Regions from separate parts of the Pseudohongiella acticola genome, predicted to be linked through region 3. Evidence: predicted binding sites of a transcription regulator. Region 3 holds the regulator's gene; each other region holds the start of a gene.

Region 1 (4,266 bases), on a different contig from region 3:
CGGCGTCTTTCAGGTGAGAGGCATGCAGGCGACTCATCATGCCTTTGTCGCAGTACAACAGATATTGTCGGGACGCATCCATCATCGCAAATTGTGTGCTCAGCTGATAGAAAGGAACCACCGCTACCTCGTAGTGCTCATCGCTCAATGGCGCCCGTTCCTGCTCTTGCGGGTGACGTATATCAATCACCATCGCTCCGGCAGGCACGTCTGTGACCTGCTCGGGCTCAACGTCACGGTGCTCGAGCACTTCGACCACCCGGTCAATCATCTGAACTTCACGCTCAGCCACTGCTGCGCTTATCAGTTCAATATCCAGTTTCGCCTCTTCCTCAAGCACTCGCTGAAGCTTCGCATTTGTGGTCGGTTTTACTGATACCACACCACAATACTCTGGCACCTGAGCCGAGAACTCCTCAGTACCAATGCGCCGCGCCATGTCAATAATGTCCTGTTTGTCGGTCACAATCAGGGGTCGCAATACAAGCATATCCGTTACCTGATCGATCACATTCAGATTGGGCAGGGTCTGACTGGCAACCTGCGCTACGCACTCGCCGGTTACCAGTGCCGACAGCTTCATTTCGCGGGCGATCTGATCAGCCGCACGAATCATCATGCGCTTTAGCACAACAGCCATGTGGCCGCTGTCTACCCGGGTCAGTATCTCGCCCAACAACGGCTCAAACGGTACACTGATGAATTTGACACGATGGGAGGCTCCGAACCGCATCCACAGATACAATGCGACCTCCTTTACCGCCAGTTCATGCTCCTTGCCACCCAGGTTAAAAAACAGAAAATGAGTCTGTACGCCACGACGCATGAACAGATAACTCGACACCGCCGAATCAAAGCCGCCTGAAATCAGCGACAACACCGGCTCCTGCGTCCCCATGGGGTATCCGCCCAACCCGCGCCATTGCTGCGTTACCACATACAGGGTCTGTTGACGGATTTCCAGACGCACGGTGACGTCCGGCTGCCTCAGATCGACCCCGGACGCGCCGGTCTCGCGCAACAGAGCCGCGCCCAGGTAACGCTCCAGCTCCATGGAGCTGAAGTCATGATTGCCTTGACGTTTACTGCGTACAGCAAAGCTGCGGCCCTGCAATTGATCGCGATAATGAGGCAAAATTTCTGTCAATATGCCGTCAAAATCCGGCAACGGCTGTTTACTCACCTGACTGATCAGCGAAATTCCCGGCGTATTGCGTAACACGTCGACGACCTGGGCCAGAAGAGTTTCATCTGCAGTGTTGGTTTCCACTTCCAGAATGTCCCAGTCACCGGTTACACTGATCCGCGAATCGATCCGGCCCATCAGTATCCGCAGATTACGCCGCAGTGTCTTGATCAGTCGTTGACGCACCGAACGCGTCTTGATGGTAATTTCAGGGAAAAAGCGGATAACATAAAGCATGGTACTGACCTTGTGTTCGAAATGGACGACAACCGGTGACAGCTGACGGAATTAATTCGGTTGTAATAGTGAGACGGACGCATCAAAAAAGGGCATTATGCACCAAAAAGGCGCCAACTCGAATTTGGCGCACTTTTTTGGTGCGCTTTTGCGCATTAGCCTGACACGGGTTATCAGCAAGCACCGCGTATACAGGGGCTCTGGGCAGCAACAGGAATGGCATATATCTTGCTCATTCACTGCTACTCGGGCATGGTATGCGAGCGCCATTATAATGCCGAATGCCCGGTTTGTTGAGTGCTGAACCAGCACACGACCGGCATATAAGAAAATAAACACTGAGCAACGGCAGCAATCAGCGGCTGTGTCAGATTTTAAAACTGTGACTTTAAACCGTCACCCAATTCTCGATCACACGGAGGATCAGGAATGTCTGAGAAGACTTTAAATTTAATCAAAGAGAACGACGTCAAGTGGGTAGATCTTCGCTTCACCGACACCAAGGGTAAGGAGCAGCACGTTACTTTCCCGGCGGCGGTTGTAGATGAAGGCTTCATGGACGGCGTTATGTTTGACGGCTCCTCAGTCGCTGGCTGGAAGGGCATCAACGAATCAGACATGATCCTGAAGCCGGACGACACCACAGCGGTGCTGGATCCGTTTGCTGACGAGATACAGGTTAACCTGCGCTGCGACATCATCGAGCCGCGCACCATGCAGGGTTACAACCGTGACCCGCGCTCCGTGGCACGTCGCGCTGAAGAATACCTGAAATCAACCGGCATCGGTGATCAGGCGTTTTTTGGACCGGAGCCCGAGTTCTTTGTCTTTGACGAAGTCAAATGGAACGTGGCAATGGACGGCGCTTTCTTCAAGATTGGCAGCGAAGAAGCAGCCTGGTCGTCAGGCAAGAGCATTGACGGCGGCAACATGGGTCACCGCCCTAAAGTGAAAGGCGGCTATTTCCCCGTGCCTCCGGTTGACTCGCTGAGCGACCTGCGCGGCGCAATGTGCGACACAATGGAATCCATGGGTCTGGAAATTGAACTGCATCACCACGAAGTGGGCAACGCAGGTCAGTGCGAAATCGGCACCAAATTCAACTCACTGGTCTACAAGGCAGATGAAGTTCAGATCCTGAAATACTGCGTGCTGAATACAGCTCACGCGTTTGGCAAGACTGCCACCTTCATGCCCAAGCCACTGGTTGGCGACAACGGCTCAGGCATGCATGTTCACATGTCCATCTCCAAAGATGGCAAGAACATGTTTGCTGGCGACGGTTATGCAGGCCTGTCCGAAACCGCCCTGTTCTACATCGGCGGTATCATCAAGCACGCCCAGGCACTGAATGCCTTCGGCAATGCCTCTACCAACAGCTACAAGCGTCTGGTTAAAGGTTTTGAGGCACCCACACTGCTGGCGTACTCATCGCGTAACCGTTCAGCTTCCATCCGTATTCCGTACGTGCTTGGCGGCAACCCGAAAGCCATCCGTATCGAAGTGCGTTTCGGTGACTGCACAGCCAACCCTTACCTGTACTTCGCCGCGCTGCTGATGGCCGGCCTGGACGGCATCAAGAACAAGATCCACCCTGGCGACCCCGCCAGCAAGGACCTGTACGACCTGGAGCCGGAAGAAGAAGCGGAAATTCCAAAGGTTTGTTACTCACTGGATCAGGCACTGGAATCACTGGACAAGGATCGCGAATTCCTCAAGCAGGGCGGCGTATTCTGCGACGACCTGATTGATGGCTACATCGCGCTGAAGCAGCAAGACTGCACTCGCCTGAACATGTCAGCCCACCCGGTTGAGTTTGATATGTACTACAGCTGCTAAGTAAGAACGCCCACGCCACGCCGGCAAATACGATCACCGGTGTACGTGGATAAAAAAGCGCCTGTCGGAATATCCGATGGGCGTTTTTTTTGCTTTGCCAAAGAGCACGCATGCCTGCAAAATTGCGCGACGCACCAACATAGTGCATAGTTCGATGTATCACGCGCGCCCTGAGATCACCATCAATACCGGTAAACGCTAAAAAACGCGCCATAAATGTTCATTCACTGCACAACGCTCCGGAATGAACCAATTTACTGAAAGTGGTTTGTTTATTGCATGACCTTGCCCCATATAACGAGGTATTCCGACATATCATGCAATCCAGTAGTAATTCTTACAGACGATTATTGGACACTCTGGCAAGCTCCATTCTGGTGCTGGACCAGGATCTGCGCCTGCAATATATCAATCTTGCAGCAGAGAGCCTGCTGGCTATCAGCGGCCGACAGGTCAACAATGCCTTTGTCGGCGATATTTTCCTGAACGCGGATGATGATGTTGCCGATATCCGACAGGCAATTGTTGGACACCACAGCTTTACCAAGCGCAAAACCCAGTTGCACCTGGCGAATGGCAAGAGCCTGCAGGTGGACTATACCGTGACGCCACTGACCGACTTTCCGGACGCGGCAGTGGTCATAGAAATTCAGAGCATGAACTATGCTGAGCGAATCAGCCGCGATGAAACCCTGATTTCAACTCATGAAACGACCCGCGAGCTTGTGCGCGGCCTTGCGCATGAAATCAAAAATCCGCTTGGCGGCATCCGGGGTGCGGCGCAATTGCTCGCCAGTGAGCTGCCCAACTCCGAGCTGGCTGACTATACCAATGTCATCATTGAAGAGGCGGATCGCCTTCACAAACTGGTGGACCGCCTGGTTGGCTCGCGCAAACCCATGGAGTACAGCTCACTCAACGTTCATGAAGTGCTGGAACGTGTCCGCAATCTGGTTGATGCTGAAGTCAGTGACAGAGACATTACCCTGGTGCGTGACTACGAT
Region 2 (4,266 bases), on a different contig from region 3:
CGGATCATCGTCCAGATCAGTCTCAACGGCACCATCATCGACACCATGTAATAGCGCATCAATTTCGTCTTGCGATAACAGGTCCTGCATGATTGCGTCTCCAATACCCTATTGCATCACGAAGTTGGTAAACAGCAATTGCTCAATGCCGTCGCGACCAATCTCACGCTGCAGCACCTGATTGACTTCGTCGGTCGCCATCTGTCGCAGCCGCTCGATGCCGGCCGGATCTTCAAACACCAGAATCAGTTGGGCGCTAAGCAGGTTGATCAGGTTATGCCTGATCACAGGCATGTGCTGCGTAACTGCCTGCAGCGCCTCAGCATCACGCGCCATGATCGTCACTGTCGCCTGCATGAAACGTTGTCGACCCTGATGAGGAAAATTGACGATAAATGCAGGTGACAACTCCATATACTGCACAGGCTCACGCGGCGCCACCGGCGGGGGCGCATCGGGGTCAACAACAACTTCTTCGCCACCGCTGAACAGAAAGAACCATGCCCCGCCGCCCGCAGCGGCCAACAGCACAACAGCAATGATGCCTATGAACAGTAATTTTTTACTTTTATTCGCAACCGGAACGGCTTCTTCATCATCATCGGCCATAAATAACTTTCCTGATGTCTACCTGACGTATAGTCACGTTGTACTCTTTGCAGTGAACAGAAGCAAGGCTTGTGCCACTCTCCTGACAAGTTGATAACTTATTAGGAATCAATTATATAGACATTGAGCAAAAAGGCACTCGCCAAATTAGTGACGCCAGCAAGCGAGTTGACAAGAAATATCAGACGGAGCTTTGACGCCTGCCGCGGTGGCTACCGCAGGCAGGGGTTACCGTCAGACAGGGTCAGGGTCAGACCCGGCCAGTGCAGAAGAAGTCAGCCGCAATGCGTTCAGGCGTAGAAATCGATCAGTGATTCGGACCGCACCAGAACCGGATCGCCAGCGGTTTCATCCTGATCACCAGCCCGCTCTGTCCAGTCACCAGCACGCCCTTGCTCACCTTCAGCATCGGCATCCTGCTGTTGTGCCGTCTGATCTGATACTGACACATCGGCCAGGTCCAGTCCCTGTTCCCGGAACAGATCCTGTAACCGGTTCAGTTGTTGCTCCAGCACTTCGCGCACCACTGCGTGCTGGCTAACAAAATTGACGCTGGTCTGCTGGTCTGAGGACATCTGGATCTTGACGGTCAGACTGCCCAGTTCAGGCGGATCCAGGCGGATCTGTGCCGAACTGACACCCTGACTACTCATGACCAGCAACTGCCGCCCCAAGCTGTCTGACCAGCCCTGCTGACCAAACGCAGTGTCCATGGCAAATCGTGGCAGGCCATCGGCGGTGCGAGTGACCGATTGCTGAGTAGCCTGTGATTGCGCCTGTTGTGCAGTTTCTGCCGCCAACATCCGTTGCTCAGGCCGGTTCAGTACGGTGCTGGTGTCAGCCGGCGTCGGCACCTGACTCTGGGTCGAATTGAGGTTTAGCGAAGTATCCAGCCCCGTACCCGTCGACAGAGGAGCGGACAGCTGGCTGGCGACGGCCTGGCTACGCTCCAGTGGAGCACTGGTTTTAATCAGATCTGCCGGTGCCTCCGGACCGCCATCGACCCCATTGCCGTCACCTCGGCCCGCCTGACTGAACTGGATGGACCTGAACACGCTGGCATTTGCTGCATCAGACGAGACCTTCTGCGCGCCTGGATTCAACTGCGTGTCGGTTGCCTGTTTCACTGTGTCAGCGGAATTGGCCAATCCGGCCAAGCCTTCCTCGCCCGCCAGGCCACCCGGAATGCGCGATGCCGGATTTGCAGTTCGCTGACCATCAGTGTCGGCCTCGCCCGTTAACGCGGGATAGCCTTGCCCACTGCCTGTCCCACCCAGAACAGTGGCGCCGTTAGCAGCCACCAGGCCACCGGCGGACAGACCAGCAAGCACCTGTCCGCTATCGCCAGCCGACGTCAACGGTTGCGTTAATACCTGGGCTGGGTTCTGAGCTGTGTTGTCGGCTGAGCCAGGCACTGAGGTCTGAGCCAGTGGCGACACCAATGACTGACCTGAAAGCTGCCCCTGCAATGTCAATAAGTCAGCACCTTCCGACAACTTGCCGGTCGCGCCGTCTGTCAGCAATCGCTGCGCCGGGCTATCTTCTGCCGCGGAATCGGAAGCCCCTGTTACTGCAGCTTCTCCGGTTGGTGACGAGAGCGCAGACAGCCATTGCCGCAACACAGACGGCAAAGATTGGTCATCAACAGGCAAATTATTTCCGCCTGCAAGCGGACCCATGGACATTTGCAGAAGCTCATCAACACTCCAGTCCAGATCGGACAGGGCGCCATCAAACTTGGCCAGCATGTCATCATTTCCAGCATGGGACAAGAGTACCGGGTCCGCGGCAATATCTACGCCGTGTGCGCTCAATAGCGCTCGCAAGTCAGCGGCAAAGCGACCCTCAGGATTGGCTTCACCATCATTGGCGTATGACATAAAAAGCTTATTAATCATGCCATTACCATCGACAGAAGAATCCCCATCGCTGGCCGCCTGGAGCCAGGAATTCGCTGCACCGGCAGCCGGGCCGACGCCATCCCGGGCCTTGCCCGCTGGCGATACCGCGCTAACAACTGACATTAAATCAACAGGTACCAACATGCTCAAATTCCTATTCGTAATTGCCCGGGTGCCTGACCAGTGCCTGCTCACGCAGGCGTGTTGCAGTCTGAAGGACAGGCGCCATTTCAAGAATGACATCAGAGACTCAGCAAGAAACCTGCCAATCTGGGGAAAAGGATTTTACAGAGGGTATTTCGGGGCTGAGCAACCGCGCTACCGTGCTTCCGCGCTTCCCTGCTTCAGGACCAACCTGAATCAGAGGCACGGCGCCGGGAAAATTCGTCGTGATTGCGCTGTTCGTTGCGCGCCTGTTGCACATCGGCGTCGCGCTTCAGTCGTTCGATCATTTTTTCCAGGCTTTTGTGACGGATATCCAATTGACGCCAGTGCTCACGTACCCGCTCCTGATCCTGCTGCATATGATTGATCAGATCACGCTGGTGGCTAATGGCTCGATCCAGTTGCTGGTGAAAACCATCAAACAGTCGCAACCGCTCCACGGTCATGCCTGCCTGGCCTGAGAGCTGCATCTGGTTCCGGTAGTCCTGCTGATACGCGTACAGCTGCGACAGTTTGGTTTCCTCTGCCTGTATGCGCTGCTGCAGCATGGTCAGCGCTCGCCCTGCCTTGTCCGCTTCCAGCTCTGCCAGACGCAGGACAGGTTGCATGCGCTTGACACGGTTCAAGACGCATTACCCGATTGTTTGTCGGGGGCTCCACGGTCGCTGCCACCCAATGTGGTGCGGGGTTGAAGCTGCGTCACATTGCCTGGCGCGTTGGTACCGCCTGCACCCGGCATGGTGCGACCCGGCGCGGGTGAAATCGCTTTGCCCAGACGCGCAACAGCATCAGCCAGACCAACATTCTCAGTCAGACCCTGTTGCAGAAACTGACGCAGGTGCGGCATGCGTTCAATGGCAAAATCGATATCCTTGTCGGCACCCATAGTGTAGGCGCCGACGCTGATCAAATCGCGGTTCTGCTGATAGCGCGAATACACCCGCTTGAATAATTGCGCCTTGGCCAGGTGGTCAGCATTAACCACTGCTGGCATGACACGGCTTATCGACGCTTCAATATCAATTGCCGGGTAATGACCCTGCTCCGCCAGTGTCCGTGATAATACGATGTGACCGTCCAGAATGGCTCGTGCAGAATCGGCGACCGGATCCTGTTGATCATCGCCTTCTGTCAACACGGTATAAAATGCCGTGATGGTGCCTTCGCCACTGTCGGCATTACCGGCTCGCTCCACCAATTGCGGTATGCGCGCAAACACCGACGGTGGATACCCTTTCGTTGCCGGTGGCTCACCGATTGCCAGAGCGATTTCACGTTGTGCCATGGCATAGCGCGTCAGTGAGTCCATCAACATCAGCACGTCTTTGCCCTGATCCCGAAAGCCTTCTGCGATACGCGTGGTGATCATCGCCGCACGCAGGCGCATAAGCGGAGAATCATCCGCCGGCGACGCCACAACGACAGACCGTGCCAGACCTTCTTCAGCCAGAATCTCGTCAATGAATTCCTTGACCTCACGACCCCGCTCACCGATCAGGCCGACGACGATGACGTCGGCTTCGGTGAACCGCGTCATCATGCCGAGCAACACACTTTTACCAACGCCACTGCCGGCGAACAAACCAATGCG
Region 3 (4,266 bases):
AAATCTTATAAAGGCCGACAGGTAGTTCGCGATGTTTCCATCAGCGTCAACAGTGGACAGATAGTTGGTCTGCTCGGCCCCAATGGCGCAGGTAAAACCACGTGTTTCTACATGATTGTTGGCCTCGTCAAGGCCGACGCCGGCAATATCCAGCTTAACGACACCGAGCTCTCCGGCCTGCCGATCTATTCACGGGCCCGTCTGGGTGTTGGCTATCTGCCACAGGACTCATCGATTTTTCGCAACCTCAGCGTTGAAGACAATATCATGGCGATCCTGCAGACCCGCAAGGATCTCAGCCCGCCACAGCGCCGGGAAAAAATGGAAAGCCTGTTGCAGGAGTTCCATATCACCCACATACGTCACAACAAAGGCATGAGCCTGTCCGGTGGTGAGCGCAGACGAACCGAAATTGCCCGTGCCCTGGCCAATGATCCGCGCTTCATCCTGCTTGATGAGCCATTTGCCGGCGTCGACCCGATATCGGTTAGCGACATAAAATCAATCATCGAACACTTGAAAATGCGCGGTATCGGTGTTCTGCTGACAGACCACAATGTCAGGGAAACACTGGATATCTGTGAGAAGGCCTATATTGTCAGTGAAGGCGGCATCATTGCCGAGGGCAGCGCCGAACAGATACTGTCCAATCAGAAGGTTCGTGATGTCTATCTGGGCGAGAAATTCCGGATTTGACCTCACGCATCGCAGCCGGACAGAGACAAGTACAGCATCGGCGAAATTTTCCCAGACAAAATTATTGCAAAATAATCCACACATCGGCATGATGCTTGCTTAGCCTAGTAAAAAAGCAAACCTAAACGTGTCGCTGCCAAAGCGGCGCATCAATCAGCGATCCCGCGACAACCGAGCAACAAAGATGTATCTGATGCCATGAAAATTTCGCTCCAGCTAAAGCTTGGTCAACAGCTGACCATGACTCCCCAGCTGCAGCAGGCAATCCGGCTTCTGCAGCTATCCACTCTGGATCTTCAACAGGAAATTCATCAGGCGCTGGAGTCCAACCCCATGCTGGAGGTTGACGAATCCCAGGACGCCGATGGCAGTGACGCCAGCTTCGACAACGACAGCAGCGAGTCAAACTCCCAGTCGGACAGCGGCAAGGACAAGTCCAGCAATAACTCAGATGACACCGGTGACAGCTTCGCCGAACAGTCATCTTCCGATGCGTCTTACGAAGCCAGCGGCGACGAATCGCACTGGGAAGACAGTATCCCGGAGCAGCTGACTGTTGACACCAACTGGGATGACATCTATCAGAACAGCTACACCAGCGGCAGCCCGGCCCCGGACAATGATGAATTTGAGTCCCGTGATGCCGCCTCCGAATCGCTGCAGGACCACCTGCTCTGGCAGTTGAATCTGACCACCATGTCAGACACCGATCGGCTCATCGCCATGGCCATCATCGACGCAGTGGATGCCAACGGCCAGCTCAGCGCCAGTCTGGACTCCATTCTGGAGGGGCTGCAGGAGCATCTGGAGATTGAAGAAGACGAAGTGTTGGCGGTACTGCACCGGATCCAGCACTTTGACCCGGTGGGTGTGGCTGCCCGCGATTTATCCGAATGCCTGCTGATCCAGCTCAATCAGGTACCAGAGACAATGGTCAACGACGCCATTCGCAATGCGCGCACGCTGGTCAAGGACCACCTGCCTCTGCTGGGCAACCGCGACTATGCCCAGGTTATGCGCCTGACCCGGCTCAAGGAACCCGAACTCCGTGATGCCATCGCCATCATCGAAAAGCTGGATCCGCGACCCGGCGCCGACATCGCGCCCTCCTCCGCTACCTACATTGTGCCGGATGTGTTTGTCACCAAGGACCCGCGCAGTGGCCGCTGGCGCGTTGAGCTGAACCCCGAAACGGCTCCCAAACTGCGCATCAATGCGGACTATGCCTCTCTGGTAAAACGCTCGGAGAACAGCACAGACAATAACTACCTGCGCGACAACCTGCAGGAAGCACGCTGGTTTCTGAAAAGCCTGCAGAGCCGCAACGAAACCCTGCTCAAGGTTGCCAGCCGCATAGTCGAGCACCAACAGGGTTTCCTGGAGAAAGGCGAAGAGGCCATGAAACCCCTGGTCCTGCATGACATCGCAGAAGCCGTGGAAATGCACGAATCAACCATTTCCCGGGTGACCACACAGAAGTACATGCACACACCGCGTGGTATCTTCGAACTTAAATATTTTTTCTCCAGCCATGTCAGCACGGCCGGTGGCGGGGAGTGTTCGTCCACGGCCATTCGTGCCCTGATCAAAAAGCTGGTGGTGGCGGAAAACCCACGTAAACCATTGAGCGACAGCAAAATCACGCAGTTGCTTGAAGAACAGGGTATCAACGTCGCCCGACGAACCATCGCCAAGTACCGGGAATCGTTGTCTATACCGCCGTCCAATGAGCGAAAACGACTGGTCTAGCGCATTGCCAGCGGCAGGCCAAGGTTCTAGAATGGCAGCCATCGGAAGATTAGGAAGCCCTGATGCAACTGAGCACAATTCTTAGCCCTGAACGCACCGTCTGTAATATGCCGGGTGTCAGTAAAAAACGTTTTCTGACATCCATCAGTGAACATATCGCAGAAAGCAGCAGCAGCCTGTCAGCAGACGCCATCTATAATGCCTTGTTGGCGCGCGAGCAACTGGGCAGCACGGGCATCGGCAATGGCATTGCCATACCTCATTGCCGGGTTCAGGAGTGCACGCAGATTATCGGCACACTGGTACAACTGGACGAAGGCATTGATTTTGATGCCATTGATTCGCAACAGGTGGATCTGCTGTTCGTGCTGATCGTGCCAGCTGAAGAAACCGACGAACACCTGCGTGTGCTGAGTGGCCTGGCGCGACTGTTCCACCAGGAAACGTTTTGTCAGGCACTGCGCGATGCCAGTAGTAGCGATGAGCTTTACCAGACGGCGATACGCTTCAGCGAGCAATCTCAAAGCTGAGCACCGTCAGGGCCCGGTCGTCGCAATCCGCTGACAGCAAAATCAAATCCAGACCTAATTAAGGCAGGCGAGCAATTGTGAGACTCCTGATCGTAAGCGGCCGCTCCGGTTCCGGCAAAAGCACCGCATTAAACATGCTGGAAGATCATGGCTACTACTGTATCGACAATCTGCCCGCCAGTTTGTTGCCGGCCTTTATCACGCGAATCTCCAGCGAAACTGTGGCCCTGCCTCGCGTTGCAGTCAGCATCGACGCCCGCAATATTCCTGATGACCTGAAGAAAGTGCCTCAGATTATTGTTGATCTGCAGGCATCCAGAATTGACACCGAAATTATTTTTCTGGATGCCAACAGCCCCACCTTGATCAAACGCTTCAGTGAAAGCAGACGCAAACATCCCTTGACCACCGAAAGCATCGGCCTGCGTGAAGCCATCAACAAAGAGCGTGAAATGCTGGAGCCAATTGCGGCACTGGCAGGTCTTTCCATCGACACCAGCACGATGTCGGTTCATGAATTACGTGCCACCGTACGAGCGCGCGTGGTTGAGAAGAAAGATTCGTCGCTGGCACTGATGTTCGAATCATTCGGCTTTAAAAATGGCGTTCCCATTGATGCCGATTTTGTTTTTGATGCCCGCAGCCTGCCTAACCCCTACTGGGACCCGGCACTTCGACCGTTGTGCGGACTGGATGAGCCGGTCAGCCAGTATTTGTCGAGCCAGGACGACGTCAACGCCATGCAGACTGATATTTTTCAGTTTCTGGAAAAGTGGTTGCCACGCATAGAGCGCAGCAATCGCAGCTACCTGACTGTGGCCATCGGGTGCACCGGCGGCCAACACAGATCCGTGTACCTGTGTGAACGTCTGAAGCAGGCATTTACCGGCCGTATCAGTAACCTGCAGGTTGTGCACCGGGAACTCTCACGCAAGGAGGCTGCACAACAGTCATGATTGAAGCCACCATCACTATCTGCAACAAGGCAGGCCTGCATGCCCGTGCCGCTGCCCGACTGGTCGGAACCGCCTCGCAGTTCAATAGCAGCGTTCGCATCGGTAACGAGAAACTGGTTGATGGCAAAAGCATTCTGTCCCTGATGATGCTGGCGGCCAGCAAGGGCACGGTGCTCACTATTATCGTTGATGGCAACGATGAAGCCGATGCACTCCAGGCCATCCAGGACCTGGTGAACAACCGTTTTGAAGAAGGCGAGTGACATGAAAGAACCCCGGTTGAACCGGCGCGCCCGGATTGAGCAGCCCGGGCCTGATGATGGCCCTGGCGATAT

The links. Region 3 encodes sigma-54, which starts transcription at its own class of promoters, with help from an activator protein. Its sites were predicted from a motif close to ANTGGCATNNANNTTGCTNT; they were not measured.
Region 1: a site for sigma-54 is predicted at 1,639-1,658, ahead of glnA (type I glutamate--ammonia ligase). Genes of this name have one in related genera too.
Region 2: a site for sigma-54 is predicted at 2,761-2,780, ahead of PHACT_RS01880 (flagellar hook-length control protein FliK). Genes of this name have one in related genera too.

The regions. Positions count from the first base shown of each region.
Region 1 is NZ_MASR01000001.1:1,601,165-1,605,430, forward strand. Features, by position in the region: gene thiI (tRNA uracil 4-sulfurtransferase ThiI) at 1-1,423, opposite strand, end outside; gene glnA (type I glutamate--ammonia ligase) at 1,853-3,262, shown strand; partial or broken gene glnL (nitrogen regulation protein NR(II)) at 3,580-4,266, shown strand, end outside.
Region 2 is NZ_MASR01000001.1:413,240-417,505, forward strand. Features, by position in the region: gene fliM (flagellar motor switch protein FliM) at 1-90, opposite strand, end outside; gene PHACT_RS01875 (flagellar basal body-associated FliL family protein) at 109-609, opposite strand; gene PHACT_RS01880 (flagellar hook-length control protein FliK) at 900-2,654, opposite strand; gene fliJ (flagellar export protein FliJ) at 2,855-3,301, opposite strand; gene fliI (flagellar protein export ATPase FliI) at 3,298-4,266, opposite strand, start outside.
Region 3 is NZ_MASR01000003.1:202,663-206,928, forward strand. Features, by position in the region: gene lptB (LPS export ABC transporter ATP-binding protein) at 1-696, shown strand, start outside; gene PHACT_RS15145 (RNA polymerase factor sigma-54) at 895-2,445, shown strand; gene ptsN (PTS IIA-like nitrogen regulatory protein PtsN) at 2,508-2,975, shown strand; gene rapZ (RNase adapter RapZ) at 3,053-3,931, shown strand; gene PHACT_RS15160 (HPr family phosphocarrier protein) at 3,928-4,194, shown strand; gene yjgA (ribosome biogenesis factor YjgA) at 4,196-4,266, shown strand, end outside.